3 regions of the Lysinibacillus sp. COL-1 genome follow, and region 2 is predicted to be linked to each of the others. Evidence: riboswitches for the same ligand, from Rfam matches in the RefSeq annotation. Region 2 holds a riboswitch; each other region holds the start of a gene.

Region 1 (2,211 bases), on a different contig from region 2:
AATAATCCTGGAATCAGCACATTTCCAAATGATATGGCTATGCCGATGAGTACAGTACCAAATACAAGTAACCCCGTTGTACCAAGGGAACGTAGAACAATCCCCAAGGCTAATAAAATAGTGGATAAAAATAGTGTTAGCTCAAGCCCTAGTTTGCGTGCTACAACGGGCGCAAATGGTGAGATGGTAGCAAAAGCGAGCAATGGAATCGTTGTTAGAAAGCCTGCAAGTACATTAGAAATACCAAGATCGTCACGGATAAATGATATAATAGGGCCAACAACAGTTAGTGGCATTCTTAATGTAGAGGCTATAAAGATAACTCCGAAGACTAAAAGTAAGGTTGTTCCCCTCCAGCTAATTTTTTTACTCGGAAAACTAGCGGAATGATCATTTGTAGTCAAAATAAATCCCCCTGTTCGTAACCGTTCTAATTGAACTACTATAACACTTTAACAAACTAATAAAAATAGTAGAAGATTCACAAAATACAGAACATTTATTGTTATATTGAAATGTCAAAGGTCTTATGCTAATATAATAAGCATCATAAATTTAATAATTATATGCCTCATGTTTGTATTGAGGTAGAGGTCGCGATATTTATAAGTATGCTAATGGAAATGACAAGCATTGATGAGATTAGCTGAAAGGGAATATTGCCGAAGTGTGAGGGGACTTGAAAACCTCATGCTGGGGCTGTCTCCGAAAGGAACAGAACTGTCACGTTTGCACAACGTGTTGAGCTATCATTTAGGAAAAACTGAGGATTAACTTAGCCATCACAGTGTATATGTGATGGCATTTTTTTGCCTCGTAAATAGGAAGGAAGCTATATCGTGAGTGAAATAAAAGTAAATCAGCTCGGACATAAAGCGCCAAAGCTGAAAAAAGAATTGAAAAGCCGTCATATCACAATGATTTCTTTAGGCGGTACAATTGGTACGGGACTATTTTTAGCCAGTGGTGGTGCCATTGCACAAGCTGGACCTGGTGGTGCATTGCTTGCCTACGCCCTAATCGGTATTATGGTGTACTTTTTAATGACAAGCTTAGGGGAAATGGCTGCCTATATGCCATCATCCGGTTCATTTAGTACGTATGCAACAAAATTTGTAGATCCAGCACTAGGCTTTGCATTAGGCTGGAACTATTGGTATAACTGGGCAATCACTATTGCAGCAGAAATTGCGGCAGTATCCTTAATTATGAAATATTGGTTCCCTGATAGTTCATCAGCCCTTTGGACAGTATTATTTATTGCTGTTGTACTGTCATTTAATTTACTTTCTGTAAAGAGCTATGGAGAAAGTGAATATTGGTTTGCGATGATTAAAGTAGTGACAGTCATTGTTTTTATTATTATCAGTTTATTAATGATTTTTGGTATTTTAGGTGGACAGGCACCTGTAGGCTTTACTAATTTCTTTATTAGTGATGGACCATTTCACGGTGGCTTCCTAGCTACATTTGGAATTTTCCTAGCAGCCGGATTTTCATTCCAAGGAACAGAGTTACTTGGGATTACAGCAGGTGAAACAGACGATCCAGGAAAAAATATTCCAAAGGCTGTTAAATCCGTATTCTGGCGTATTCTTTTGTTTTATATTTTAGCAATTGGTGCAATCGGAATGTTGATTCCATTTACAGATGAACGCTTATTATCAGAAGATATCGCAGTATCACCGTTTACATTAGTGTTTGACCGCTTAGGTATTGCCTTTGCAGCTTCGTTAATGAATGCCATTATTTTAACGGCTATGCTGTCAGCTGGAAATTCAGGGCTTTATGCATCATCACGTATGCTATGGCAATTAGCAGTGGATGGACATGCGCCTAAGTTCTTCACAAAGCTAAGTCGTCGAGGAATACCAATTTATGCGTTGATGGCAACATTAGCTGTAGGTTGCTTAGCTTTTTTAGCGTCTTTCTTTGGTGATGGCGTTGTTTATATTTGGCTGTTAAACGCCTCTGGTATGTCTGGTTTTATTGCATGGCTCGGCATTGCCTTTAGTCATTATCGCTTCCGTCGTGCATTTGAGGCACAGGGCCTAGATCCAAAGCTATTACCTTATAGAGCAAAATTGTACCCGTTTGGACCACTATTTGCCTTTACTGTTTGTATGATTGTGGTCATTGGGCAAAATTACACGGCCTTTACGGGAGACCAAATTGATTGGTATGGGATATTAGTTTCTTATGTTGGAATCC
Region 2 (2,211 bases):
GCGATATTCGCGTGTCTTAAAGGAAGGCTTGCCATTGCCAGATTTGGTCTTAATTGATGGTGGCAAGGGGCAAATGGAAGTCGCCCGTGAAGTACTAGAAGATGAGCTTGGACTTGTTATACCGATTGCAGGTTTAGCAAAAGATGATAAGCATAATACGTCGCAGCTATTGTTTGGTGATCCACCAGAAGTGATTGCCTTAAAGCGTACTAGTGATAGCTTTTATTTATTACAACGAATTCAGGACGAAGTTCACCGCTTTGCTATTACCTTCTTGCGCCAACAGCATGAGAAGCATGCCATTCAATCGGTGTTAGACCATATTGAAGGTGTGGGGCCAAAACGCAAGCAGCAGTTGCTCAAACATTTTGGTTCAGTTAAGAAAATTCGAGAGGCGAGCGAGCTAGCTTTGCAGGAGGCAGGAATACCTGCTAATTTAGCGAGCCAAATTTATAGCTATTTTCAGCAAGAGTCATTGTCAAAGGAATAGACATGTGCTAAGGTTGTAAATAACATTGTTCGTCAATGTGATGAATAGCGAACTGGTGTGGCTAGCATGTTGACGCCAGCGTTAAACCAATTGAATACATTCACTTTATGGTGATGATAGAGGTGCAAGATTCAAGAGTAACACAATGGAGGATGAACAAGTCCAGAGATCGTGTGTGAAAGGGGAGCTTGCCGAAGTATAGCATTGTTGTTTCCTTTGTTGTACTGGTTTTACATTTAAGAAATGTAAGATTGTCGATTCTAAAAGTTTCGGAGAGCTATCACACATGCACAAGTTACGATCATTGTACATGTTATAGGCAGCTTTCACGTTATGTGGAGGCTGCCTTTTAGTTTTCTAGAAGCAGGTGAAATATATGACTGGAAAGGAGAACGCAAGAAATGGCTAAAATAGTGATGAAGTTTGGAGGGGCTGCACTAGCTTCTACTGAACAAATCCAAGAGGCAGCAAGGAAGGCGATTGCTGAAAAGGACAGAGGCTTCGATGTAGTCGTGGTCGTTGCAGCAATGGGACACACAACGAAAGATGTGCAAACGATGGTACATCAACTAACGGACGAAGTGCCCAAACGAGAATTAGCTGCAGTCGTGTCTACGGGCTCTCAATTATCCAGCGCTTTATTTGCCATCGCATTACAGGAAGCGGGCTATGAGGCAGTGTCCTTAACTGGATGGCAAGCAGGTATACATACAGATTGTAAGTATCGTCATGCACGTATCGACTATATCGATGACAGTCGTATTGAAGAACATCTTGTACAGGGACAAATTGTAGTGATTGCTGGAGAACAGGGTATTGATGAGGAACAAAATATTACTACACTTGGCAAAGGCGGAGCTGAAACAACAGCTATAGCACTCGCGGTAGCATTGGAAGCAGAGCGAACTGATATGTACACAAATGTTGACGGTGTTTATACAGCAGATCCACGCTATGTCAGCAAAGCTCAAAAGCTGCAGGAAATCTCCTATGATGAAATGCTGGAGTTATCTAATTTAGGATCACATGTTATTCATCCTCGTGCAGTGGAGTTAGCAAAAAAATTTCAAATGCCCGTTATTATACGCTCTAGCTTAGTAGAGTCAGTAGGTACTTTATTGAAGGAGGAAGTGGAAATGGAGAAAAATTTAGTCGTCCGTGGTGTAGCCTTTGAGTCAGATATTATCCGTTTGACAGTGGGGTATGATGCGTATGCCGATGGTGCATTGGCAGATATGTTTACAATCCTTGCAGAAAACCGCATTAATGTAGATATTATTGTACAGGCAATCATTGATGGCTTAAAACCAACTGTGTCTTTTTCCATTTTAAAAGAAGAATTTGCGGAAACATTGCGTGTTCTAGAAGATAGTAAATTGTCACTTGGCTTTAGTTTTGCTGACTTTGAAATAGGGTTGGCGAAGGTTTCTATCATTGGTTCAGGTATGGCCTCTAATCCAGGTGTGGCTGCTCGCATGTTTGATCGATTACGTCGTGAAGATATTCCTATAAAAATGGTTAGTACGTCTGAAATAAAAGTGTCTGTTGTTGTACCACAGGATGATATGATTCGTGCAGCAAATGCCTTGCATGATGAATTCAATTTAGAGCAAGCACTTTATATATAATAATAGAAGAAACAGTATTTTATGTAATAGTCCGAAATTAAAGGAAGAAAAAAGAAGGATTGTCATCCCGTTGAATAGGGAGACAATCCTTTT
Region 3 (2,211 bases), 1.1 Mb from region 2:
ACTAGCCCGTGCCTTGTCATTATTGTGCTGCTGGTTGTTGAGAAATCGCTTCTTCCATAATCGCTTGACGATCGTCTTCCGAAATACCTTTTAGGATTTCATTGATTTTTTCACGGTTTGCATCGTCTTTACGTAAGCCTACAGCAATCGAAGTATTGGAAAGATCCGTATCAAAGCCTTCTTCAAATGCGACATATGTGAACTTATCGTTGGCAGCAGCAGCGGAAATACCTTCTGGACGTTCTGCTACATAGCCATCAATTTTGCCAGCCTCTAAAGCGACACGCATTGCGGGGAAGCTTTCCATTGCTGTTTGTTTTTCTACACCGTTAATTTGATCAATAACGTTGTAGTTCGATGTATTTAATTGTGAAGTAATTTTAGCACCAGAGAAATCTTGAATCGATTTTGCATTTTCATACTTGCTACCTTTCTTAATAACCATAACGAAATCAGAAGTATAGTAGTTTTCTGTAAAATCAATCGTTTTCTTACGCTCTTCAGTTGGTGACATACCCGCGATAATCGCATCAATTTTGTTAGATTGTAGCGCTGGTACTAATCCGTCCCATTCCATTTTGACAATGACTAGCTCTTTGCCTAAGCCTTCAGCAATTTTTTTTGCCATTTGGACATCGTAGCCGCCTGCATACTCTGCATTATCAGCAATTTTCACTGCACCATTAGCATCACCTTGCTGTGTCCAGTTAAATGGTGGATAGCCAGCCTCCATTCCGATTCGGAATTCACCGCCACTTGCTTCCTTGTCAGCACCAGCATCACCTGAACCGCCATCATTTTTGTCGCTAGTGCCACATGCAGCTAGCACAATTGCTGTCATGATAGAGATCATTACTAACAACCATTTTCTTTTCATAAAAAACTCCCCTTTTCTGTAAAAAAATAAGACAACTGTAATAAAAAAGACCTAAGTATATTGAACTTAGGTCTTACCTTGTATGACAGTTGCCCAAATCCTCACTATAATTTCCATTTTCCGAGATAGCACAACCTAGTAAATCTGGAAATCCATTTACTAGGACAGTCCTGCACTTATTCACTGCAGACCCAGCATAAAAGTACGAGCTCCTTTTATACTTCGGCGATATTTCCTTCTTCATTGCGTCTTCGCTTGCTTGAACTCAACAATGAACTAATAAATACCGCGCCTCTACCTCACTGGTAAACGTTAGTGAGGTTTGTTTATTTAATTGATATTTAGATACTACTATAAAACTAGTACACTCGTCAAGACAGTTTTAACATTTTTCTGACTAATGACAATATTAGGATATTGTTCGTTCTCTATTCATTTTAAATCGTTAAGCTTCTATCGATATTTCTGAAAATTAAAACAAATTTTTATTATAGAGTATGTGCTCTATGTGAGAAAAGTTGTGTTTATGTCTTTTTTGCTCCTCTAAACGATATAACATTAGTACTCTTTCAAACATAGAATCGGTCAAAATCTTTCGTCATGCATAAAAAAACCCTGCTGAACATTGTTCGCAGGGTTGAATCGCATTATGAATTTAATAGTAAATCTTCAGGATTTTCGATTAATTCTTTAACTGTTTTTAAGAATCCTACAGAATCTTTTCCATCGATGATACGGTGATCGTAAGAAAGTGCTACATACATCATTGGACGGATTTGAACTTCACCATTTACTGCAACTGGACGGTTAACAATTGAGTGCATACCTAAAATACCAGCTTGCGTACCGTTCATAATAGGAGTTGACATTAATGAACCGAATACACCACCATTTGTAATTGTGAATGATCCACCAGCCATGTCATTTAAGCCTAATTTTTTATCACGAGCTTTTGTCGCTAAGTTAGCGATATCTTTTTCGATTTCTGCAAAGTTTTTGCTGTTTGCATCGCGTACAACTGGTACAACTAAACCTTCTTCAGTTGATACAGCAATACCGATATCAAAGAAGTTATTTAAATGAATTTCATCACCAGAGATTTGAGCGTTTACGTATGGGTATTTTTTTAGTGCCGCAACAACAGCTTTTGTGAAGAATGACATGAAACCAAGTTTGATGTCGTTTGCTTTTACAAACTCTTCTTGTTTACGTTTACGAAGTGCCATGATATTTGTCATGTCAATTTCGTTAAATGTTGTTAACATTGCTGTTGATTGTTTCACTTCTAATAAACGTTTAGCAATTGTTTGGCGACGACGGCTCATTTTTTCAAC

What was found. Region 2 has a riboswitch for lysine ahead of AC6BKE_RS23985 (aspartate kinase). Riboswitches for the same ligand answer to the same signal wherever they lie in the genome.
Region 1: it holds a riboswitch for lysine, as region 2 does, so the genes downstream of both, AC6BKE_RS03700 (amino acid permease) here and AC6BKE_RS23985 (aspartate kinase) in region 2, are expected to answer to the same signal.
Region 3: it holds a riboswitch for lysine, as region 2 does, so the genes downstream of both, AC6BKE_RS18705 (transporter substrate-binding domain-containing protein) here and AC6BKE_RS23985 (aspartate kinase) in region 2, are expected to answer to the same signal.

Annotation. Positions count from the first base shown of each region.
Region 1 is NZ_JCAWSJ010000002.1:649,947-652,157, forward strand. It holds gene AC6BKE_RS03695 (CynX/NimT family MFS transporter) at 1-404, opposite strand, end outside; lysine riboswitch at 581-757, shown strand; gene AC6BKE_RS03700 (amino acid permease) at 840-2,211, shown strand, end outside.
Region 2 is NZ_JCAWSJ010000004.1:3,175,797-3,178,007, reverse strand. It holds gene uvrC (excinuclease ABC subunit UvrC) at 1-490, shown strand, start outside; lysine riboswitch at 600-778, shown strand; gene AC6BKE_RS23985 (aspartate kinase) at 892-2,118, shown strand.
Region 3 is NZ_JCAWSJ010000004.1:2,083,886-2,086,096, reverse strand. It holds gene AC6BKE_RS18705 (transporter substrate-binding domain-containing protein) at 20-877, opposite strand; lysine riboswitch at 996-1,182, opposite strand; gene odhB (2-oxoglutarate dehydrogenase complex dihydrolipoyllysine-residue succinyltransferase) at 1,525-2,211, opposite strand, start outside.